2 regions of the Streptomyces sp. NBC_01750 genome follow, and region 2 is predicted to be linked to the other one. Evidence: riboswitches for the same ligand, from Rfam matches in the RefSeq annotation. Region 2 holds a riboswitch; the other holds the start of a gene.
What was found. A riboswitch is a leader RNA that binds a small molecule or an ion and turns the genes downstream of it on or off. The one in region 2 is predicted to bind cyclic di-AMP.
Positions count from the first base shown of each region.

Region 1: another riboswitch for cyclic di-AMP. It lies ahead of OG966_RS37550 (transglycosylase SLT domain-containing protein); the one in region 2 lies ahead of OG966_RS19095 (M23 family metallopeptidase).

Region 1 is NZ_CP109137.1:8,271,598-8,283,537, forward strand. It holds gene OG966_RS37520 (nickel-dependent hydrogenase large subunit) at 1-705, shown strand, start outside; gene OG966_RS37525 (hypothetical protein) at 702-1,316, shown strand; gene OG966_RS37530 (DUF5947 family protein) at 1,313-1,981, shown strand; gene OG966_RS37535 (DUF6084 family protein) at 1,978-2,676, shown strand; gene OG966_RS37540 (hypothetical protein) at 2,673-4,112, shown strand; gene OG966_RS37545 (hydrogenase maturation protease) at 4,109-4,657, shown strand; gene OG966_RS41035 (DUF6893 family small protein) at 4,668-4,784, shown strand; gene OG966_RS37550 (transglycosylase SLT domain-containing protein) at 4,805-5,611, opposite strand; cyclic di-AMP (ydaO/yuaA leader) riboswitch at 5,614-5,774, opposite strand; gene OG966_RS37555 (hypothetical protein) at 6,402-6,605, opposite strand; gene OG966_RS41040 (SCO2400 family protein) at 6,625-7,416, opposite strand; gene OG966_RS37560 (rhomboid family intramembrane serine protease) at 7,867-8,685, opposite strand; gene OG966_RS37565 (hydrogenase maturation nickel metallochaperone HypA/HybF) at 9,045-9,440, shown strand; gene hypB (hydrogenase nickel incorporation protein HypB) at 9,444-10,208, shown strand; gene hypF (carbamoyltransferase HypF) at 10,205-11,940, shown strand, end outside.
Region 2 is NZ_CP109137.1:4,278,923-4,290,862, reverse strand. It holds gene OG966_RS19140 (DUF7144 family membrane protein) at 1-211, opposite strand, end outside; gene OG966_RS19135 (SHOCT domain-containing protein) at 472-882, opposite strand; gene OG966_RS19130 (DUF2252 domain-containing protein) at 1,005-2,411, opposite strand; gene OG966_RS19125 (hypothetical protein) at 2,439-2,636, opposite strand; gene OG966_RS19120 (helix-turn-helix transcriptional regulator) at 2,791-4,455, opposite strand; gene OG966_RS19115 (YciI family protein) at 5,128-5,541, shown strand; gene OG966_RS19110 (RNA polymerase sigma factor) at 5,538-6,803, shown strand; tRNA gene OG966_RS19105 (tRNA-Met) at 7,041-7,114, shown strand; gene OG966_RS19100 (PP2C family protein-serine/threonine phosphatase) at 7,327-8,493, shown strand; cyclic di-AMP (ydaO/yuaA leader) riboswitch at 8,709-8,864, shown strand; gene OG966_RS19095 (M23 family metallopeptidase) at 8,876-9,940, shown strand; gene OG966_RS19090 (aldo/keto reductase) at 10,106-11,050, shown strand; gene OG966_RS19085 (PrsW family intramembrane metalloprotease) at 11,058-11,940, opposite strand, start outside.

The DNA.
Region 1 (11,940 bases), 4.0 Mb from region 2:
AACGACAAGTACAGCTGGGTGATGTCCCCCCGCTGGTTCGACGGCAAGGACTACCTGCCGCTGGACACCGGCGGTGGCCCCATCGCCCGCCTGTGGTCCACGGCGCTGTCCGGGCTCGTCGACGTCGGCTATGTCAAGGCCACCGGCAATAGCGTCGTCATCAACCTGCCGCGCACGATGACCAAGCCCGAGACCACCTTCGAGTGGAAGATCCCGCGCTGGAGCAACGCGCTGGAACGAAACCGTGCCCGCACCTACTTCCAGGCCTACGCCGCGGCCATCGCCCTGCACTGCGCCGAGAAGGGGCTTAACGAAGTGCGTGCCGGCCGCACCCAGACCTGGGAGAAGTTCGAGGTGCCGGACCAGTCCATCGGCTGCGGCTTCACCGAGGCCGTACGCGGTGTCCTCTCCCACCACATGGTCATCCGGGACGGGAAGATCGCCAACTACCACCCGTACCCGCCGACTCCATGGAACGCCAGCACGCGCGACTCCTACGGCACGCCCGGCCCGTACGAGGACGCCGTGCAGAACACGCCGATCTTCGAGGAGAACTCCCCGGAGAACTTCAAGGGCATCGACATCATGCGCACGGTGCGCAGCTTCGACCCCTGCCTGCCCTGCGGCGTTCACATGTACGTCGGCGGCGGAAAGACCGTGAAGTCGATGCACGTACCCACCGGCCTGAGCGGCCTTGCCGGATGAGCGCGGCAGCCCACACCGTTGGCTCGCCGGCCGCTGCTGCCACCCGGGTCATGAACGCGGAGCAGGCAGGACGGCGGGTGGAAGAAGTCCTCGACCGACTGGACGCCACCGGAGAAGAATCGGCGCGTGCCGGGGCCGAGGAACTGGTCCGGGTCCTGATGGACTTCTACGGGGCCGGTCTGGCCCGGATCGTCCGGCTGCTCGATGCCCCCGCCGCCGGCAAGGTCCCGGGCAGCCCCCTGGCCGGCCTGCTGGCGGATGAACTGGTCTCGAGCCTGCTGGTCCTGCACGATCTGCACCCCGAGGACACCGCCACACGCATCGATCGTGCTCTGGACGCGGCCGGTGACCATTCCTGGGAGGTGGCGGGCTTCGACGATTCCTCCGCGACGCTGCGCCTGCGGTCTGCCGGCGGTGCGGGCTGCGGCTGCGCCGGCACCGCCGCGGCGTCACAGCAGGCAGTCGAGGACGCTCTCGCCTGCTTCGCCCCTGAGGTGGCCGCAGTGGAAGTGGAGGCAGGCGCGGCCTCCAGGGGGCCGGCGCTGCTCCAGATCGGGACGGCTCCCCCGTCCCGCACGGCGCCCGGACCGGCCGCGGCGAAGACGCGGTGAGCGCGCCTCAGCTCCGGTCGCAGCCTTCCGCGCCGACAGGTGAACTGCGCGGCCTGCGCCGTTTTCTGACCGAGCGTCCACCCCGGAAGGAGCGGTGCGAACTGTGCGGAGTGGCGGTGGCCGACGACCGCCACCGCCACCTGGTGGACACGGACGAACGCGCACTCGCGTGCGCCTGCGTCTCGTGTGCCCTCCTGTTCGAGCGGCCCGGCGCCGCGGGTGGCCGCTTCCGGGCGGTGCCGGACCGCTATCTGGCCGACCCGGACCACAGCCTCGACGACAACGCGTGGGAAATTCTGCAGATCCCGGTCGGCGTCGCCTTCTTCTTCCGCAACGCGGCGCTCGACCGCTTGGTCGCGCTGTACCCGAGTCCGGCCGGCGCGACCGAGAGCGAACTCGAGCCGTCGGCATGGCAGACCGTGCTGGGCGGCAGTCGGCTGGCCGCGCTGCTGGAACCTGACGTGGAGGCGCTCCTGCTGCGCCGAACGCAGGGCCGGGCCGAGTGCTACCTCGTCCCGATTGATATCTGTTACGAACTGGTGGGCCGCATGCGCCTGTTGTGGCAGGGCTTTGACGGCGGAGCCGAGGCGCGGGCCGATCTGGAGGCGTTCTTCGAGCATGTGGGCGGCCGCGCCCGGCCGGTTCATGAGGTGAACCAGACATGACACAGTTCGCCTTCACATGTACGGACGTACGGGCCGACCAGTACGCCGCCGGTCCGACACTCGTCTTCAGGCTGCGCATCACGGCGTCCGAAAACGCCCGCGTGCACGCCCTGGCCCTGCGCTGCCAGATCCGCATCGAGCCCGCTCGGCGCGGCTACGAGCCCACGGAGGCCGAAGGGCTGGCCGACCTCTTCGGAGAGCGCTCGCGCTGGGGCAGCACGCTTCAGCCGGTTCAGTTCGCCCAGGTCTCGCACATGGTTCCCAGCTTCACGGGAGAGACGGAAACCGACCTCGCGGTGCCTTGCACCTACGACATGGACGTCGCCGCGACCCGGTACTTCAACGCCCTCGAGGCGGGCGAGGTGCCGCTGCTCATGCTGTTCTCCGGAACGGCATTCACCGGGGCGGGCGGCTTCCGCGTCGAGCCCGTGCCGTGGGACCGGGAGGCAGCCTTCCGGATGCCGGTAAAGGTGTGGCAGGAGATGGTCGAGCAGCACTTCCCCGGCTGCGGCTGGATCCGGCTGCCCCGCGACACCGTGGACGCGCTGCTCTCCTTCCGTTCGCAGCGGGCACTTCCTTCCTGGGAGGCGGCTGTCCGGGCCCTGCTGGCCGAGGCCGGTACGCCGGACCTCCCACCGGGCCACGCCCTGGACCGAGCACTGCTGCCACGCGCAACCGGAAGGACGGCACGTTGACGACAACTGCCTTCGCACCGGCGACGGAAGCCCGGTTCGCCGTTGCCCGACAGGTGGCGGACGCGGTGCTTTTCGAGGGCTACGTGCTCTACCCGTACCGTGCCTCGGCGGCCAAGAACCGGCTGCGCTGGCAGTTCGGGGTGCTCGTGCCGCCCGGCTGGGGCGCCGAGTGCGAAGAACACGACTTCCAGCACACCGAGTGTCTGATGGAGCCGAAGGGGGACGCGACTCTCGCGGTCGAGGTGCGTTTCCTGCACGCACAGCGCCGGACCGTGCAACAGGTCCGGCAGGACGGTGGCTTCGAGACGGTGCCCGAGCTCCCTCTCGAGGACCGCGTCCTGGTGCCCTGGGACGAGGGCGTCGAGGAGCGAGTCGAGGTGCTCGCCGGAGTGGAGGAGCTGACAGGAGACGGTGTCACGGTCCCCTTCACCCGTCCTGCCCGGGAGGAGTCCGAGCCCGTCCTCGACTCGGCCGGCCGGATGGTCGGCCGTCTTATTCGCCGTTGCGAGGAGATCAGCGGCGCCGTGCGGCTGTCCGCGCGTGAACTCGGCGGGCCCTACCGGGTGATGCGTCTGACCGCTGTCGTGGAGAACACCAGCTGCTGGAGCCAGCCGGACGGCACGGCCGACCGTGACGCCGCGCTGCCGCGCTCGCTGGTGGCCGCGCATCTGCTGATGAGCCTCAGCGCCGGGTCGTTCCTGTCGATGACGGATCCGCCCGAGTGGGCCAAGGGCGCGGTCGCGTCCTGCCGCAACCTGCACACCTGGCCGGTCCTCGCCGGCGAACCCGGCCGCGCGGATCTGGTGCTGTCGTCCCCGATCATCCTGGAGGACCACCCCGCGATCGCCCCGGAGAGCCCAGGGGCGCTCTACGATGCGACAGAGATCGACGAGATCCTCGCGCTGCGCACCGCAGCCCTCACCGACGAGGAGAAGCGCGAGGCCCGTGGCACCGACGAGCGGGCCGCCGCGGTGATCGAACTGGCCGACTCGATGCCCCCTGAGGTCCTTGAACGCCTGCACGGTGCTGTGCGCGCACTGCGGGAGGTGACCGGCCCCGAAGCGCCGGACGCACCCCCGGCGGCCGCCCCTCGCGGCTTTGCCGACGAACACGGCGTGCAGGCCCCGGACACCCCGTGGTGGGACCCGGCGAGCGACTCCGGCTTCGACCCGGCACGCGACCGGATCCTGGTCGACGGCCGGTCGCTGGGCGCGGGCAGCCGCGTGCTGCTGCGCCCGGGCCTGCGGCGCAGTGACGCACAGGACCTGTTCCTGCACGGCCGCAGCGCCAGAGTCGAGGCGGTGCTGCACGACGTGGACGGGGCAGTGCACCTGGCAGTGACCGTCGAGGGTGATCCAGGAGCCGACATCCGCCGCGAGCAGGGCCGCTTCCTGTACTTCCAGCCCGACGAGGTCGCCCCCCTGGAGGACGCATGAGCCGCCCCGACCGGACCAGCGACCGGATTCTGGTCGCCGGGGTCGGAAACATCTTCCTCGGCGACGACGGCTTCGGCATCGAGACCGTGCGCAGGCTGGCCGCGGAACAGCTGCCCGAGTACGCCGAGGTCGTGGACTTCGGCGTACGGGGCGTACACCTGGCGTACGAGCTCCTCGAGGGCTACGACACCCTCGTCCTGGTCGATGCCACGGCGCGCGGCGGCGAGCCCGGCACGGTGTATCTGATCGAAGCCGACAGCGCGGGCGACATCGAGCCCGAGACCGCCCTGCTGGACGGCCACCGGATGTCCCCCGACGCGGTCCTGGCGCTCCTGGGGACCCTCTGCGCCGGCACCGGCACTCGGCCACCGCGGCGCACCCTGGTAGTGGGATGTGAACCCGCCGGTGTGGAGGAAGGCATCGGTCTCAGTCCGCCCGTTGCCGCCGCCGTGCCGGAGGCCGTACGGCTGATCATGGGCCTGGTACGGGACGGCAGGCACGAATCGTCCGCGCCACCGGCTGCGGTCGGCGAGGTTGCGAAGTGAGGAGAAGAACATGAAGAAGACGATCATTGGCAGCGTGGCCGCCGCGACTGCCGCGACGGCTGTGGCTGCCGTCGTCAAGCAGCTCCTGCCCGACCTCATGCGCTATCTGCGCATCCGCAAGATGTGACGCGACGGTGGTGACAGGCCTCAGTAGGCGCCGTTCACATTGTCGATGGAGCCGTACTTGTCGGCGGCGTAGTTGCACGCGGCGGTGATGTTGGCGACCGGGTCGTAGCTGTCCATCGACGTGCCGGGCACGTGGTACGCGAGGAACGTCGGCGCGATGACCTGCAGGAGCCCCTTGGACGGCGTTCCCGCCACGGCGTTGGAGTCCCAGTTGTTGATGGCCCGCGGGTTGCCCGAGGACTCGCGCATGATGTTCCGGTGGATGCCGTCGTACGAGCCGGGGATGCCGTGCTTGGCCATGACGGCGAGTGACTCCCGGATCCAGCCGTCGAGGTTATTCGAATAGGTCGCGGGCTTTGCGGCGGTGGTGGCGCCCTTGGTGGCCAGCGTGCTCCTCTGCGCGGAGCGGCTGGCCCGATCCTCAGGGGAAGACGTGTTGGGGGTCACTTTGGCCTTCTTGCCGACCGACAGCTGGAGACCCGAGTGAATCAGCGAAGGGTTGCTGCCGATTGCCCTCCGGTTGTCCTTGTACAGCTGCATCCAGCCGCCGCTCAGGGAGTGCGCCCGTGCGATCTTGGCAAGGGAGTCACCCTTGACGACGGAATAGGTGGTGGGCAGGGCCTTCTTCGCGGCGATGTGCGTGGTGCCCGCGGCAGCCGGCGCCACAGCCTTTGCGGCTGTGACGGGATGTGCCGTCGGCTGGGCCGCGCCGGCAGTGGTCGCGCCGATCACCGGCAGGACGAGTGCGGCACCGCCCGCACCCGCGGCGACGAAACCCCGGGTGATCGGGCTGGACTTGGGACGACGGTGCTTACCCTTTGCGGGCATGATGAGTTCCTCTCCGTCGCCTGCGAGGTGAGCTGTCGGGTTCGGGCTGGAGATGCCCGGCCGCGGTAGGAATGCGACTTGACCCCGAGCCGTTCCGGATTCCGGATCGGCGGCTTACCTGGGTCCCCCGCTCCTGCCGTAAGTGAGTGGGTGGTTTGCCGGACGGCGGCAGGATTCGGCGTTCCGTCCGGATTGCGGTGACCGTAAGCGAAAAGCGCCGGATGGAACAAGCCCTGAATTCACCACTGCAATCCGCGCGGCGGAATCAGCCGCGGAAAATCACGCGATCCACCGAGGACGGGAAACTCAACTCTCTTCTACGGAAAGGGACTGGGCCGGATCGGCGCCCTTCGCGCACTGTCGAGGACGTGACCCATATCACGGGATTCGATGGGGGATGGTCGGCCCTGCACCGCCGCGAAAATGCACGACAAGTCGCATGTTTTCCTGCAATATGGACGTCGAGAGCAATACCGAGTAAATGCTCATTCCGGACATGCGTGGGCGGAGTTGTCCTCGAAGATGCGCATTTAGTCTCCACATTCGCGCTATAAATGCATTAGCGCCCTCTATGGGTGGATTCTGTCCGTTTAGGTAGTAATCGGGGTCGCCTCTCCGCGCCTGGCTGTCCTGTGGCGACATGCACCCCGAGACCGGCAGGCATCCACCGCTGCCCGCGCGGCGTACGCGTCCGGGTGGCGGTGGCGTGCTGGGTCCCTGCCGCCGGGTCCCGGCCGCCGGTAGGGGTGTCGAACGGTTCCAGCGCTCGGCGGGCACGGGCGGGCGCCACTCAGCGCGCCCAGAGGCTTCGACGGCCGTCGGTCTGCGCCGGGGCGGAGACCGGTGACCTGTCGAACGACGCCCTGTCCTGGACATCAGCCTCTCGGCCGGCGCGATTCGCGCGCGCCATCGGGCAGCCGTCGAAACGGACGCGCTGGACGGCTACTCCGCCGTGGCGAGCGGCACCCAGGTTGCCGACGACCACCATCGGCATGGCGAACCCGAACCTTCGGTCACCTGCCGGTGATCGTGCCGCTTCGGTGTCGCTCCGGCAGCAACAGCTCCGTCAGTTCCCTCTGGGTATCGGTCACTGGGCCACCAGTGGTGCTCGGCGCAGGACTACCCGTGGGTGAGGTGCTCACACTGCCGGTAGGACTTGCGGAAGGAGTCGGCGTCGTCGGCGTCGGCGACGCCGAGTGGCTGGGGCGGCCATGGGAGGGGCGGGGGGTCGGCCTGGCCCTCACGGGCGGACTGGTGGTGGCTGTGGGAGCTGGGGAAGCAGCTGATTCCCGGTGAGTGGCCGTCGGGCTGGGGCGCCGAGTCGTACCACTGCTCCGGTCCCGGACGCTCCCTCGGGCCGGGTGCGTGGCCCGCCGTTCCGGCGTGGCTTTCGGTGACTTGGTGACGTGGGCCTCGGGTTCGTCGGGGGATACCCGTTCCGGGCTCGCCGCTGCTCCTGGGGCACCGGCGGAGTGCTCGGGCAGCAGCGATACGGCGGCCAGGCCGCCGAGCATGGTGAGGGCTGCCGCGGCAAGAGTCCGGCCGCCGTACTTCTTCAATCGCTGCGGATGGCGGCGCCGGGCTGCGGGCGCATCGGCTGCGGGAGCGGGGGACCGGAGAGGCTCGGGGGACTCGAAGGAGCTCGGTCCCTCGCTGAACAGGATCTCCGGCAACACCGTGTCGACTGTCGGAGCACCACCGCCGCTCCGATCGATCGGCGGTGCTGTGGCGGAGTCGTATGCGCCGCATTCCGGGCACGTCACGGCGCCGTTGAGGACGCGGCGGCAGGGGAGGCAGTAGTCCATGATCTCGTCCCTCAGTGCGTGAGTCGCTGGAAGGAGCCGTGGCCGGCCGACCAGGCTGGGCAGCAGCCGGCCGCCGGAAGGCGGCGCTCGGTGACTTTCCGGAGCATCCTTGGCATGTGCGAACCTCACTCACTCACCGGTCTGCAGGTGTTTCACCGGTTACCGAGGTCAACGGGCTTGAGCGAATCAGTGTTCAAACGGCGGTTGAAACGTGGCGCACGCAACTCCGTTGGAGGTTGTAGCTGGTCGCGCGGGCGCCACGCTTCGGCGTCCGAGCCGACAGCCACGGCTGACTCCGAGTCAACTGCATTCACTTCCTGGGACTGAACGTCCTCTTGGGCGCGGTGCGGCAGGTGAGAGGTGGACGTGGAAGTGGATGACAGGGCCGACCTCGGCACTCCGGGTGGTCGACGCCCCGTGGCGCCCCCGACGCCGGGACCAGCAATGAGCTCACCAACGCGGCGGTACCTGCGGCCTGTTGTGCAGCCGCTGCGGTTCGGGAGGGGGCGGGGTATTGGCCCGTAGCGGAAGCGCCAGCAACGCCCCGGCCACGAATCCGAACACATGGGCGAGGTAGGCAACGGTGCCGGCCTCCGCGACGCCGTAGTCGGCCGAGTAGAACGCCTGCAGGACGAACCACAGTCCAAGCACAGCCCAGGCCGGGAGTCGCAGAGGGAAGAAGAAAAGAAAGGGCACCAGGCCCCACACCCGAGCCCGCGGGTACAGCACCAGGTAGGCGCCCAGCACACCGGCGATTGCCCCGGACGCCCCGATCAGCGGTTCGGTGGAATCGGGGTTGGCCAGCGCGAAGCCGTACCCGGCCAGGTACCCGCAGAGCAGGTAGAACAGCAGGTACCGCACCCGGCCCAACCGGTCCTCGATGTTGTCGCCGAAGATCCACAAGAAGAGCATGTTGCCCAGCAGGTGCAGCCAGCTGCCGTGCAGGAACATCGAGGTCAGCACGGACAGCGCAGGCGCCTTGTCGTAATGGGGCGGTCCGAGCAGGCAACCCGGCCCCTGGGGGCCCACCGCTGGGGTGCCGGTCGGGACCAGGTTCGGCACCTGGTTGTGGATCAGCTCCCGAGGGACAGCGCCCCACTGTTCGAGGAAAGCCTGCAGATGGCACAGCTGCGCGAGGCCGCTGTCGCCCGCGATCGAGGACACGGCCACTGGCGTGCGCAGGAACACCACCACGTTGGCCACGATCAGCGCGTAGGTGACCCAGGGCGTGCGCCGGACCGGATTCGAGTCATGAACAGGAATGACCACAAACGGAACCTGCCCCGATCGGTACGGAGAATCCGGTCCGGCCCCTGCCAAGTCAGCCGCCCGGCCGTATCAGCTGCGCCTCGTCGCGCCGCCGCGCCGGTGTCAAGCGCGGCGCGCCACCCAAGAACACCATGCCCAGGCCATGGAGGTGGGTCGAGTCGCCTCCCGGACCCATCCCCGCTCGCCAGGGGATGGTCCGCACGAGCGGGAGCGACCACGTCCGCCACTGCCCCGAACGGTGTATGCGGCTGGGTGGCGTCGGCGTGCCGGGCCCCCGGCCGCAGGGCCCCGGCCTCTAATGGAGCCGAACGGGCCGCAGAGCGTTCGACGGCGGTCGGTCTGTGCCAGGACGGAGAGCGATGCACGAGATGTCCATCGCGTTGGCTGTCGTCGGCCAGGTGGAGCAGGCGGCGGCCGAGGCAGGCGGCGTCACCGCGGTGACGTCCGTACGGCTCCAGGTCGGCGAGCTGGCCGGAGTGGTCCCCGACGCCCTCTCCTTCTGCTTCGAACTGGCCTGTGCCGGGACCGTTCTGGAAGGTGCCGAGCTGATCGCGGAGTCCGTGCCCGGCCGTGCCCGCTGCGGGCCGTGCGCGGACGAATGGGCGGTCGGTATGCCGCCGCAGCTGTGCTGTCCTGTGTGCGGAGCGGCGACCGCCGAGCTGCTCTCGGGACGCGAACTGCAGATCGTCAGCGTGCACTGGGAGGACGGCCAGGAGCACGAACGCACCCGTGAACCCATTTCCGAGGAGTGCTGAAGCATGTGCCGAGTGGTCGATCTGCAACAGGCGGTCCTCGCCAAGAACGACGCGACCGCGCACACGCTGCGCGCCGAACTCTCCGCGCGCGGCACCACGGTCGTCAATCTGCTGTCCAGCCCCGGCAGTGGGAAGACCGCTCTGCTGGAGGGCGAACTGCTGCTGGCGCGGCAGCGGAGAGTACGTGTCGCGGCCCTGACCGCCGACCTCGCCACCGAGAACGACGCCGTGCGCCTGGCCCGTTCGGGAGTCCCGGTCAAGCAGGTACTGACCGACGGTCTGTGCCACCTGGAGGCCGGGATGCTGGGCCGGCACCTGGAGGGATGGCTTCCCGATGACACCCGGCTGCTGTTCGTGGAGAACGTCGGCAACCTGGTCTGTCCGGCTTCGTACGACCTTGGTGAGTCCTTGCGGGTCGTGCTCGCGTCCGTCACGGAGGGGGAGGACAAGCCGCTGAAGTACCCCACCGCCTTCGGTCTGGCGCACCTGGTGGTGGTGACCAAGACCGATATCGCGGAGGCGGTCGAGTTCGACGAGGCGGCGTTCCTGGCGAATGTCGCGCAGGTCAATCCGGGGGTGGAAGTGCTGCTGACGTCCGCGCGGCGGGGCGTCGGCGTCGGCGCCCTGCTGGACCGGGTGACGGCGGTGGCCGACGGCGGGCCGGTCCATGCGCCTGTGATGGCCCGTCAGGAGCATCTCCATGACCACGAACACGGCACGCATACCCATACGGCGGCCTCAGGCGCCATGGCGCAGTCCGGCTCGTGAGTGGTTCGCGGCCGGCCGCCGCAGTCGCCGAGGAGGCGGTGCAGCGCAGGCGGGTCACCGTCCGGGGCGTGGTTCAGGGCGTCGGGTTCCGGCCGTTCCTGTACACACTCGCCACCGGGCTCGACCTGGTCGGCCATGTGACCAACACCGGTGAGGGCGTTGTCGCGGAAGTCGAAGGGCCGCCCGCTGACCTCGTCCTGTTCTGCGACCGCATCTCCGCGGACGCGCCGCCTCTCGCGCATGTGGAGTCCGTGGACCATCAGGAGGTCCCCACCACCGGGGGTGACGGGTTCACCATCGCCGCCTCCACGACGGGCGGGCCCGCGCGCACCCTGGTCTCGCCGGACATGGCGACCTGCGCCGCCTGTCTCTCCGAACTGGCCGACCCGGCCGACCGGCGTCACCGACACCCCTTCATCACCTGCACTCATTGCGGCCCCCGCTTCACGATCGTCCGCGGCCTTCCGTACGACCGGGACCACACGACGATGGCTGACTTCCCGATGTGCGCCGACTGCGCCCGGGAGTACGTCGATCCGGCCGACCGCCGCTTTCACGCGCAGCCGATCGCTTGCCACGCCTGCGGCCCCCGCCTGCGCCTGCTCGTGGCGAACACGGATACGGCGGGCTCGCCTCAGCCCGTATCCGCCAGGGACGCCGTCGCCGGGGCCCGCAGGCTGCTGTCCCACGGCGCGATCCTCGCCGTGAAGGGCGTCGGCGGCTACCACCTCGCCTGCGATGCCTCCAACTCCCGGGCCGTGGCCACGTTGCGCCGCCGCAAGGCCCGCGGGAACAAGCCGTTCGCCCTCATGGCCAGGAGCCTCGCCGACATCGAGCACCTGGTGCACCTGGGCCCCGAGGAGCGGAGCCTTCTGACGGGCGGGGTCAGCCCCATCGTCCTGCTGCGCCGCCGGAACGACGCTGTGCCGCCCGGACTGCCGAGGCCCTCGGAGGAGGTTGCCCCTGGCAGTCCCGATCTCGGCGTGATGCTTGCCTACACACCTCTGCACCATCTGCTTCTCGGCCTGCCCGGTGATGCCGACGGGCCACGCCTGCTCGTGATGACCAGCGGGAATGTGGCGGGGGAGCCGATCGTCACCGCGGACACCGACGCACTGACCCGGTTGGCGCACCTGGCCGACGCCTGGCTCACGCACGATCGCGGGATCCATGTTCCGTGCGACGACTCGGTGGTGCGTGTGTGCGACGGGGAGCTGCTGACGCTCCGCCGCGCCCGTGGCTATGCCCCGCTGCCGGTCGTACTGCCCGTCTCCGTGCCGGCGGCCCTCGCCGTCGGGGGCGACCTCAAGAACGCGTTCTGTCTCGCGGAAGGGCGCAGGGCCTGGCTGTCGGCGCACATCGGGGACATGGACGACCTCGCCACACAGCAGGCGTTCGAGCGCGCCGAAACCCAACTGGAGTCGATCGCAGGGGTGAACCCCGGGCTGCTGGCGGCCGACCGGCATCCCGGTTACCGCTCCGGGCAGTGGGCCACCCGGCACGCGACGGGCCGGCCGGTCGTGCGGGTCCAGCACCATCACGCCCACGTAGCCGCCGCGATGGCGGAGCACGGACTCGACGGGAGCCGCCCCGTGATCGGGGTCGCGTTCGACGGCACTGGCTACGGTGACGACGGGGCGGTGTGGGGCGGGGAGTTCCTGCTGGCGGACTACGAGGGGTTCAGCCGCCTCGGACACCTCGCTTACGTCTCCCAGCCGGGCGGGGACGCCGC
Region 2 (11,940 bases):
GCCAGCCCCACCCGGTCAGATCGAATCTGAAGACGTAGCGCGGTGTCGTGACGAAGATGTCGTCGTTGGCGATGGCCATGATGCCTCGGAAGACGTCGAGGACACCGCCGATGATCAGCATTACTGCGGCGAACACCACGAGCCCGCCGGCAGTCGCCAGGGATGCCTCGGAGCGTTCGGGGGTTGACCGCGGATGAGTTGTCTGCGACATGGTGTTTCCTCTACTCCCTGTTGTTCTCCGTTCGAGCCATCGACGGCCGTTCTGGACGGGAACAGGCGGATGAGGATCGCGCAGGCGATGGCGTTGGCCGGCCGTCTGTGCGCATTCACCCACTCCCGCACCTCCCGGTGCGGCGGCTTCGGATTCCGGCGGGTCGGCCGTTTCACGTCCGACCCGGTTCTTCACGATCCCCGCGCTGCCGGCAGGGCGACCCGCCGGGAATCCCACGGCACCGAGTGCGGTGCCCGGGCTCAGTGCAGGAGCTTTTCCTTGGCCTGCTGGAATTCCGCCTCGGATATGTCGCCCTTGGCCTTGAGCTCGGAGAGTTTGGCCAGCTGGTCCACCCCGCTGCCGGCTCCGCCGGCCGTCTCCCGGATGTAGGAGTCCATGGCAGATCGCTGCTCCTGTGCGTGATGGAGTTCACGGGTGCCCATTTCCTTGCCCCGGACGATCACGTACACCAGGACCCCGAGGAAGGGGATGATGAGGACGAAGATCAGCCATGCCGTCTTCGCCCATCCACTCATCTCGTGGTCACGGAAGATGTCGATGATGATCCGGAAGAGCAGCATCAGCCACATGATCCAGAGGAAAATCCACATCACCGTCCAGAAGGCGCCCAGCACGGGATAGTCGTACGCCAGGACCAGATCGCCATCCATCGCTCTCCTCCTGCCACTCACCGTCGGACTCCGGGGTCCGCTCCCTTCCAGCCTCCTCGTTTCCCGGCAGGCGGCCTCACCCGTCACGGGTGAATCGTGTGATCGGCCCCCCCGGGTCGCCGTCAGACAGTCTCGGCAGTGACCCGTCCAGCGCGCGCGGCGTCGGTGAGGGCCTGGAAGTCGCGCTCGTTCTGGTCGGCGTAGAGCTCGGCGAACTCCGCGAGCGCCCGGTCGAAGCTGTCGTTGCTGCCGAGGTACGAGGCGATGGCGATCCGGTCGCCCGAGCGGGCGTGGGCGCGGGCCAGTGTGGTGCCGCACACACGGCCGAAGTACTCCAGCTGGTCCGGAGGCATGAGATGCGGTACCGCGATGCCCTTCCAGTCGCGCAGCTGGCGGACGTAGAAGTCGCGCTGCCGGCCGTCGATGCCCGTGACCCGCTCCCAGCCGAGGAAGATGTCACCGGCCGCCTGCATGAGCCGCTGCCCGGATACGACACGCTGCCCCTGGTTCTCGTACTCGCCGGCACCGGCGTACGGGGCGAGTACGGACTGGTCGGCTTCTTTGGCCTGCAGCAGCAGCGGGTCCTCGTCGTCCTTGCCGAGCATGAGCAGCACCCAGCAGCGGGTGCCGACGCTGCCGACGCCGACCACTTTGCGCGCGGCGTCGACCAGCCGGAACTGTTCCAGCAGATGACGCCGGTCGGACGGGAGGCTGCGGCCGTATCCCTTGATGAGTGTCCGGAGCTGCTGCTCGAGATCATGGCGCTCGACGTCGGGGAGCAGGTCGCCCAGCGGGACGATCAACGGAGGGTCGGCCGCGATCCGCCGTTCGCCGTGGATGACCTTCGTGAGCTTTTTGTACACCTGCAGGTTGTCGCGGGTGCGTGCGGCGGACAGCGCGTGGGAGACCCGTTCGCGGGCGCCCTTGCCCAGCTCCTTCGGCAGGAGTTCACGGATCTGGTCGGCGTCGGCCTGGGTGTACCAGACAGCCAGGTTGGTCATTCCGGCGAAGCCGCGCATCGCGTCCCGGTAGGCCCCGACGGCGCCCCGTACGACGGTTTCGCGCTGCTTCCGCGAGAAATCGTTTTCGCGGCCGGCGATCGCAAGGCTTGCCGAAAGCCTTTTGACGTCCCACTCCCACGGGCCGGGCAGGGTTTCGTCGAAGTCGTTGATGTCGAAGACCAGATTCCGTTCGGCGGAGGCCAGCAGCCGGAAGTTCAGCAGGTGGGCGTCTCCGCAGAGCTGCGCGACGATTCCGGTGTGAGGCGCGGCGCCCAGGTCGGAGGCCATGATCGCGGCCGCGCCCCGGTAGAACCGGAATGGTGATTCCAGCATCCGGCCGTACCGGATGGGTACGAGTTCCGGCACGCGAGCGGCGGACTGGCGCTCGACGATCTCGACAGGGCCGGTCCGGTTCGCGGGCGGTTCGAACAGGGCATGGCTGGAGCGTGGCACCCGGTCGCGGGCCGCCTTGCCGCGGGCAGCCCGCTCGTGCGGGGTCAGATGTGCGTCCGGGGTCGTCGCTCTCATCGAGGCCTCCTTGCCTCTCCGGACCGGTCAGTCCGGCAGCCGGCGCATCTCGACCACGCGCAGGCCCATGTCCTGGAAGCGCATGAGCAGTCCGTACAGATGCGCCTCGTCGGTGACGGGGCCGAAGAGCAGTGTCTGCTGTGGGGCGGGCACTTCCGCCAGCTCGGGGAAGGCCTCTGCGACCGGCGTGGACAGGCGGCCGGTGACGCGGAACTCGTAACGCATGGCCCGCACTTCCCATGGTCCTGGAGAATCGTCTCCTTTGCATGCTGGCCGATGTGCGGCCGGTGCGGCATCACCCGGATGAGGTGAGCCCGCGTCCCGGGCCTGCGCCCCGGGCCCGCATGCCGAGCATGCATCCCGACGCCGGGTGCCGCTGTCAGAGCAGGTGGAACTGCCTCGCCCGACGGACCGCATCGCTTCGCCGGGAAACGGCAAGCTTGCGGTAGATGCTCCTCAGATGCGTCTTCACCGTATTGACGGACACATACAGCTCCGCGGCGATCTCCTCGGTCGACATCATCTCCGCGGCAAGCCGCAGTACGTCGCGTTCGCGGTCGCTGAGCGACTCGACGAGAACGACGTCCGCCGGGCCGCCCTCCAGGGCCGGCGTGCTGTCGGCGGATGCCGCGCGCTCGGTGACCCACGGTTGGGCGCTGGTGAGTTCCGGCCGCTGTTCGAGCAGATGGCGCAGCCAGGGGGCGGCTCCCGGGAGGTCGGCCGGCATGCCGGCGAAGAGCCGCTCCAGCCGGTGTGTGTCCGGGCCGGTGAGTGAGCCGCCGAGGGCCAGGTGATCGACGATCAGGGCGGCGGCGTACTCCCAGTCCCCTGCCGCGGCCGCGTGTTCCATGGCTTCCGAGACCAGGCCGGCGTCGGCGAACCAGCGTGCCGCGCGGCGATGCAGCTGCGGTTCGAGGCCGGGCTGGTGGCTGCGCAGATAGGCGTGGAGAACCTCGGTGAACAGCGGGTGGAAGCGGCACCAGGGCGTGTCACCGATGGGTTCGACGAACGTGTTGTCGCGGGTGAGCCCGGCCAGGATCCCCTCGGCGTCCTCGCGTCCGGTCAGCAGATTCGCCAGCTGCGGGTGCACCCGGTTCAGGATGCTCGTACGCACCAGCAGGTCCCGGGTGTCAGCGGGCTGGGCCTCGACGACTTCGGCAAGCAGATAGTCGGCGACGGCACTCTGCGAAAGGGCGAACGACCGGGCGAAGCCGGTCGGGTCGTCGGTCCGCTGCATGGCCAGGGCACACAGTCGCAGTCCGGCGGCCCAGCCCTCGCTGCGCCGGGTGAGGGCCTCGACGGTCTCCGCCGGCGAGGCCAGGCCGTGCCGCCGCAGCAGCGTCGCGGTCTCGTGCCGGGTGAACGCCAGGTCGGCGCTGCGGATCTCACAGATGCTGTCCTCGGCGCGGTAGCGGTGCAGAGGGAGCAGCGGATCGACCCGGCTGATCAGCACCAGACGCAGCTGCGGTCCCGCGTGGCTCAGGATGAATGTCAGGCCAGAGGCCACCTCGCGGTCGGGCACCCGGTCGAGGCCGTCGAGTACGAGAACCACCGGTTGGTCCAGCCCGGCCAGCGCGGAAGCCAGCCTGACCAGCAGGGAACGGTCGACGGTGTCGGCGCGCGTGGGGGCGCCGACGGTGTCAGGCAGCGTCACGCGGTGGTGACGGAAGGCTTCGAGGACGTACGTCCAGAACACGCCCGGCGGGCTGTCGTCGTCCTCGAGAGTCAGCCACACGACCGGGTGGGGTGCCGTCGCACGGGCCGTCCACGAGGCGGCGAGAATGGTCTTTCCGGCGCCGGCCGGGCCCGTGATCAGAGTCAGTGGTCCCGCCGTTCCGTCGGCGAGGCGGTCCAGCAGGCGCCTGCGGCGCACGAAGGACTCCGGAACGGAGGGCACGGAGAACTTCGCGGCCAGCAGCGGGTCGCCGGTCGGATCCGGATGCGGCTCCGTGGTACGGAGTCCGGCCGTGTGTACTGCGGGTGTCCGGGCGATACGGGGGGCTCCGCCGCTGTCCGGCGCTGCGGAGGTTGTGCTCCGGGGCATGCGACCACCATCTGGCTGTCGGCTGCCTTGTCCTGCCAACCGTATGTACCGTGCCGACCTGTTCAGTCGCCACGTGTGCCGACGGCACTTGGACCGACCCGTCAATCTTCACCGCGCATGTTCATGATCGCCAGGCGGGCGGGCCGGGCGCCGGTGAGCGGAGTCGGGTCGGGCGATCGGTCAGCGGTCCCGTTCGGGTACTGGTGGTTCCCCCTGAGCGGGTGAGTGGACATCACCCGGAACGGGTGAGAAAGCCGCCTCCGGTGATCCGGCGTTCACCCGTCGAAGGCAATGCTCCGGCCGGCCCCACGTCACTCGCCGCGGGTGGCCGTGAGGGTTCCTGCCGCGGTAGCCGCGAGCTGTTCACGGGGCGGTTCCGACGGGCTGCTCATCCTGCGTCGGTGCGGCGGCGGCCCTGGGCTGCCGCCTTCTGATCCCTTTCCGCTCCCGGCCCCGGCGAGGGATACCTCCGGCCGGGCCGAATGGGCGGATCGCGGGATTTCTCCCACGGGCCGGACCACTGGGACACCCCGGAGGATGTTCCCGCTGAGTGGTCCTGACGGGTTGTTCCGGAAATTTTCTGCGCGAGGTGTCGAGAATCCGTCATCGGCCGCGACGTCCCCTGTGAGAGTTGCCCACAAGGGGCGGCAACGCATCCGAGGGAGTGAAACCATGAAGTATCTGGTGATGGTCCAGGGCTCGCAGGCCGACTACGAGGCCATGCGCGGCCAGGCTTCGGAGCACAGCCCGGCCTGGAGCGAGAAGGAACTGCAGGCGATGTTCGCCTTCATGGGCGAGGTCAACAACGACCTCTCCGAGTCCGGTGAGTTTGTCGACGGCCACGGCCTGGCCGAGCCCGCGCAGACCCGCTTCGTCAGTGCCGGCAAGGACGGGCGGCCCGTGATCACGGACGGTCCGTACGGGGAGACCAAGGAGCTGCTCGCCGGGTACTGGGTTCTCGACTGCGAGAGCCTGGAGCGGGTCACCGAGATCGCCGCGCGCATCGCGACCTGCCCGGGGCCCGAGGGGGCTCCCCCCTATCCGGTGGTCATCCGGCCCATCCAGGACGGCGGAGGCGATGTGTGAGACGTACGACCGGCATCGAGGACCTGCTGCGCCTGCACGCGCCGCAGGTTCTCGGTGCGCTGGTGCGCCGGTACGGGCATTTCGATCTGGCCGAGGAGTCCGTACAGGAGGCGCTGCTCGCGGCCGCGCAGCAGTGGCCCGCGGCCGGGCGGCCCGACAATCCGCGAGGCTGGCTGATCAAGGTCGCTTCGCGCCGGCTCACGGAAGCGCTGCGCAGCGACGAGGCGCGGCGCCGACGTGAGGAGACGGCCGCGGCGCTCACGCCACGAGACGCCTTCACGGCGCCCGCCCCCGGAGAGAGCCGCGCACCGTCCGACGACGACACCCTCACCCTGCTCTTCCTGTGCTGTCACCCCGAACTCACGCCGGCCGCGCAGGTCGCGCTCACCCTGCGTGCCGTCGGCGGTCTGACCACGGCCGAGATCGCCCGTGCGCATCTCGTCCCGGAGGAGACCATGGCGCAGCGCATCAGCCGGGCCAAGCAGAAGGTGAAGGGAGTGCCGTTTCGGCAGCCGGGGCCCGAGGACCGCGATCAGCGGCTCGAGGCTGTGCTGCAGGTGCTTTACCTGATCTTCAACGAGGGCTATACGGCGACCTCCGGCAGCGATCTGCACCGCGCCGATCTCGCCGCCGAAGCGATCCGGCTGACCCGGGCCGTACGCCGGCTCCTGCCGCAGGAGGGTGCGGTGACCGGGCTGCTGGCGCTGATGCTCCTCACCGACGCGCGCAGCGCGGCCCGCACCGGACCGCACGGCGAGCTCGTTCCGCTCGACGAGCAGGACCGCAGCCGCTGGGACCGGGAGGCGATCACCCAGGGCAGCGCACTGGTGGAGGAGGCCCTGTCCGAGGGGCCGGCCGGGGCCTACCAGCTGCAGGCGGCGATCGCGGCGCTGCACGACGAGGCCGCTCGTGCCGAGGACACCGACTGGCCGCAGATTCTCGCTCTGTACGACCTCCTCGTACTCCCCCATGGCCTTCGGCACGGGAGGTCCCACGCGCCCGCGCCCATGGCCGAGTTGGGCCGTGCCGTGGCCGTCGCCATGGTGCACGGACCCGAGGCCGGGCTGGCCGAAGTCGCCGAGCTGGAGGACCGGTTGGCGGGCCACCACCGGCTCGACGCCGTACGCGCGCACCTGCTGGAGAAGGCTGGGGACATCGAAGGCGCCCGAGCCGCCTACCAGCTGGCGGCCCAGCGCACGCTCAGCGTTCCGGAGACGCGCTACCTCCAGATGCGTGCGGCCCGGCTGCTGCCCCCCGCTTGACCGGACCCGACGACTGGATCACCACCCTTGTCCCGCTCGCCGCCGCCCACGCCACCCCGGTGGACTCAGGCAAGCCGCTCACCTTCGCGTCCGCGTCGGGCGTCCGTCGCGGGACGGCGAAGGCGCTGCGCAAGCCTGGGCCGCGGCCGTCCGGGGGCTCCGGAGAGGCTTCGGAGCAGGCGGACCCGGAAAATGGAGTTGATCTTGCTCCGGATGGCGTAAGGTTGTGTTCACCGACGCGGGGTGGAGCAGCTCGGTAGCTCGCTGGGCTCATAACCCAGAGGTCGCAGGTTCAAATCCTGTCCCCGCTACTGCAGCCAGTGGCCCGGCACTCGATCAGAGTGCCGGGCCACTGTCGTACCCGGCATCAGAGCGCCGGGCCACTTGTCTTCGTACCCGGCCGATCGCCGCCGCCGTCGCCCGGTTGGCGGACGGAGAGTCGCAGCACGGCGCGGCTGCGGCCAGCCTGGGAAGAGCGCGGTACCGTCCGCAGCCGTGGATGGACTGGTCAAGGAGATCACTGGTGGGGCAGCGAGAGCAGGACGGCGGCACCAGCGCTCATCGCCTTGTCCTCGCACTGCCCTCGCTGATGATCATCGGCGGTCTGGTCTTCGATCTCCTCACCCCGTCCGAGTTCACCGCATCCCCGCTCTTCGCCGCCGCTCCGCTGATCGCCGCACCGTTCTTCTCCTGGCTCGCCACTCTGCTGACCGGCATGGCCGCCGTCGCCGGTGTGGTGGGTCTGCACATCTACAACGGGACTCTGAGCCAGACCTCGGCGAACACCGAGCTGTTCACCGTGATCACCGTCGCCGGCCTGGCGCTCTTCATCAACCGGGTCGTACGGCTCAGCGGGCAGCGACTCGCCTCCGCCCGCGTCATCGCGGAAAACGCGCAGCGCGCCGTGCTGCCCACCCCACTCGACCGGATCGGCGGGCTGCGGATCGCCGCCCGGTACGAGGCGGCGCAGAAGGACGCGCTCGTCGGCGGCGACCTCTTCGCCGTACAGGACACTCCGCACGGTGTACGGCTGGTCGTGGGCGACGTCCGGGGCAAGGGGATGGAGGCGGTCGAGGCCGTGGCCGTGGTCATCGGGGCGTTCCGGGAGGCGGCCGAGCAGGAGAGATCACTCGAGGGTGTCGCCGCACGCCTGGAGCGGGCGCTCACTCGCGAGGGCACGCGGCGGGACAGTCTGGACGTGTTCGAGGGATTCACCACCGCCGTACTCGCCGAGGTTCCGCGCGGCGCGGCCGGGGTGCGGGTGGTCAACCGTGGCCATCCGGAGCCGCTGGTGCTGTACCCCGACGGCGATGTGGACAGGCTGCGCCCGACCGAGCACGCCCTGCCGCTGGGGATGGGCGATCTGGGGAGCTTGCCGGATCTGGCGGATGAGTATCCGTTCCCGGCCGGTGCCACGCTGCTCCTCTACACCGACGGGCTGTCCGAGGCGCGTAACGCGGACGATGTCTTCTACGACCCCGGCGAGCGGCTCGGCGGTCGGCATTTTCCCGGGCCCGAGGAGCTGCTGGACGCGCTCCTCGACGATGTACGCCGGTACACGGGCGGCGGCACCAACGACGACATGGCGCTGCTGGCGGTCGGCCGTCCGGCCAACGGGCGGCCGGAGCGTGGAGGGACCGTACCTGTGGTCAAGGAGGAGCGGGAGGAGTCGGGCCGCGACCGTGTGTAGTCGAAGGACACCCCTCCGCATAACATTTGAAGCACCGTCAGAAGTGCGGTGTGGTCCGCTCATCGGCCAAGTCGCCCGATTCCGGCCGCTTGTGTCCAGGTAAGTCCTGGCCGATGAAGTTAATGATCAGTCGGAACAGCTTGGAATCGGGCCCTGGTGTCTATTAACGTTCGATAACGCAGCGCGGTTGTCCCAGTCGTCGCAAGAGACGGCACCGTGCGCACGCGCCGAATCCCGCAAGGGAACCGGGGAACCACCAATTGGGGTGAATCGGGCACATTTTGCCGCTCTGTTCGCGGTCGAAGCGCTCGTAGGAGACCTTCCTGCTCCGAACCCGTCAGCTAACCCGGTAGGCGAGAAGGAAGGAAAGGAGCACGCCTCCGTGGCGTCCAACAAACCTGCCCCTGCCCCCGAAACCCCCTTTCAATCCGACTTCTTCGGCGAAGAGGTAGCGGAGCGGGCATGGGAGGAATGGAACCCCACCGAGGACTCCGTCCGTCCGGTGCGCGGCCGGCACCGTGTCATGAAGCAGCGCGGCGGACTCGCCCGCAGCTCCACGGTGCTCGGCGTCGGTGTGATCGCGGCGGTCGGCGCGGGCGGCATGGCCAGTGCGCAGGACAAGCCTCCGGTCTCCATATCGCTGCCGGACCTTCCCGACTCGATCGCGGACAAACTGCCCGACGCCAAGTCACTGCCGGGCGTGGGCTCCTTCATGTCCGACGACTCCGACGCGCAGTCGGGGAACGTGAACGCCTCGCCGCTCACGACGATGACCCTCGCCGCGGACGACGGCGCCGACGCGGAAACGGGCGTGGGGGGCGCGGGTGAGGCCCTGCGCGCCCGCATCCTCCAGCAGGCCGAGCAGCAGCAGGCCGACGCGGACGCCGAGGCGAAGTCGGCCGCGGAGAAGCTCGCCGCCGAGAAGGCCGCGACGGAGGCGACGCAGCAGCAGACGGCGGCGGAGGCGAAGGCCGAGGCCGCCAAGCGGAAGGCCGAGGAGGCCGCCAAGGCCAAGGCGGAGGAGGAGCGGCTCGCCAACCTGGCCAAGAGCTTCGCGCTGCCCACCTCCGCGTACACGATCACCTCCACCTTCGGCGAGGCCGGCTCCATGTGGTCCTCGGGCTACCACACCGGCCTGGACTTCGCCGCCCCTACGGGCACGCCGGTCAAGGCGGTGCACGGCGGCACCGTCAAGTCTGCGGGCTGGTCCGGCTCGTACGGCTACCGCACGGTCCTGGAGCTCGACGACGGTACGGAGGTCTGGTACTGCCACCAGTCGTCGATGTCCGTCAGCGCGGGCCAGAAGGTGACGACGGGCGAGACGATCGGCCGCGTGGGCGCGACCGGCAATGTCACGGGCCCGCATCTGCACCTCGAGGTCCACACCCCGGGCGGCTCGGGCATCGACCCGATGGCCTGGCTCCAGGGCAAGGGCCTCACCGTCTGATCCCGCGCCGCGGTTCCCGGCAGCCCTGGCACCCACCCCCCGGCGCCAGGGCTGCCGGTCCGTGCGGCCGCGTTTCCACGTAGCGGGGTTCCGGGGTCCGGTGTTCCGGGTTCCGGGTTTCGGTACCCCGGAATAGCGCGGCGCGGTCCGGCTGTTGATCAACGTATGACTTCTCTCCGTACCCTCGGCTCCTCGGGCCTGGCTGTCTTTCCGCTCTCCCTCGGCGGCAATGTCTTCGGCTGGACCGCCGACGAGACGCAGTCCTTCGCCGTGCTCGACGCGTACGCCGCCGCGGGCGGCAACTTCATCGACACCGCCGACTCCTACTCCGCATGGGTGCCGGGCAACGAGGGCGGCGAGTCCGAGACCGTCATCGGCAACTGGCTCGCCGCGCGCGGCAACCGCTCCGAGATCGTCGTCGCCACCAAGGTCGGCGCGCACCCCCGGTACAGGGGCCTCTCCGGCACCACGATCAAGGCCGCGGCCGAGGAGTCGCTGCGTCGGCTGCGCACCGACTACATCGACCTGTACTACACGCACTTCGACGACCCGGCCGTCCCCGTCGAGGAGATCATCACCGCCCTCGACGAGCTGGTGAAGGAGGGCAAGGTCCGCGCCATCGGCACCTCCAACCTCAGCGTCGAACGGCTCCAGGCGTCCCTGGACTTCTCGGAGCGCGAGGGCCTGTCCCGCTATTCCGTGCTGCAGCCGCACTACAACCTCGTCTCGCGTGAAACGTACGAGGGCGAGCGCCAGGAGACGGCCGCCCGCGCCGGTCTCGCCGCCGTCCCGTACTACGCGCTCGCGTCCGGCTTCCTCACCGGCAAGTACCGGCCGGATGCGACGGTGCTCAGCCCCAGGGCCGAGGGAGCGGCCAAGCATCTGAAGACCGACCGGGGTGTGGCCGTGCTCGCCGCGCTGGACAAGGTCGCCGAGGCGCGCGGCGCCGAGATCGCGACCGTCGCGCTCGCCTGGCTGGCCGCGCAGCCGACCGTCGCCGCGCCGATCGCGTCGGCCCGAACGGTCGAGCAGCTGCCCGCCCTGCTGGCGGTCGCCGACCTGGAGCTGACGGCCGAGGAGCTGGCCGAGCTGACGGCGGCGTCCGCCTAGGGCTGCCCTAGGAGCGGTACGGGTTGTAGCCGCCGTAGTCGCGGTACGGCGGCGGCACCCACGCCCGGCCCGTCGCCCGTGCCGCGTACGTCAGCGCGGGCGCGGCCAGATCCTTGCGCTGCCACAGGTGGTGCAGCAGCTCCTGCTCGCGCGCCACGAAGTCCGGGCCCACCGCGCCGCGGTGGGCCCGGTGGCGCAGAAAGGCCAGGGACGTCGCGAACGTCTCGTACTCGGATACGGCGTGCGCCGCGGCCGGTCCGTGCATCCGCCGCGCGACGTCGCGCGCCATCGTGCGTGCCCGCATCGAGGAGAGTGCGTGCGGTTCGTCCGCCGCCAGCCAGCCGGCCGCGGCGTACGCGGGCAGCTCGGCGGATATCGTGCGCAGCTCACGCTGCCGCGTCCAGATCGTCAGCCAGGTCAGCAGGCCGAAGGCGGGCACCATGAAGGCCCCGTACACGCCGTAGAAGCCCAGCGGGCCGAACAGTGACGACGAGCCGTTCCACAGGGCGTGCATGGCCATGGCGAGGACGAGACCGAGCAGCGGCAGCGCGACGCGGCGGATCCTCTGGCGCTGCGCCGCGAGCGCGGCGATCCCGAAGCCGATGCCGGTCAGCACGGTGAAGAGCGGATGCGCGAACGGCGACATCACGACGCGTACGAAGAAGGTCGCCGCGGTCATCGAGGAGAGGCCCGAGGTGCCTATCTCCTGGTCCTCGCCGAAGGCGCTGCCCAGATAGAGGATGTTCTCGGTGAAGGCGAAGCCGGTCGCGGTGAAGCCGGCCACGACGACGCCGTCGACTATTCCGGTGAAGTCCCGTCTGCGGAAGATGAAGATGAGCAGGACGGCGGCGGCTTTCGCGCTCTCCTCGACGATCGGGGCTATCACCGTC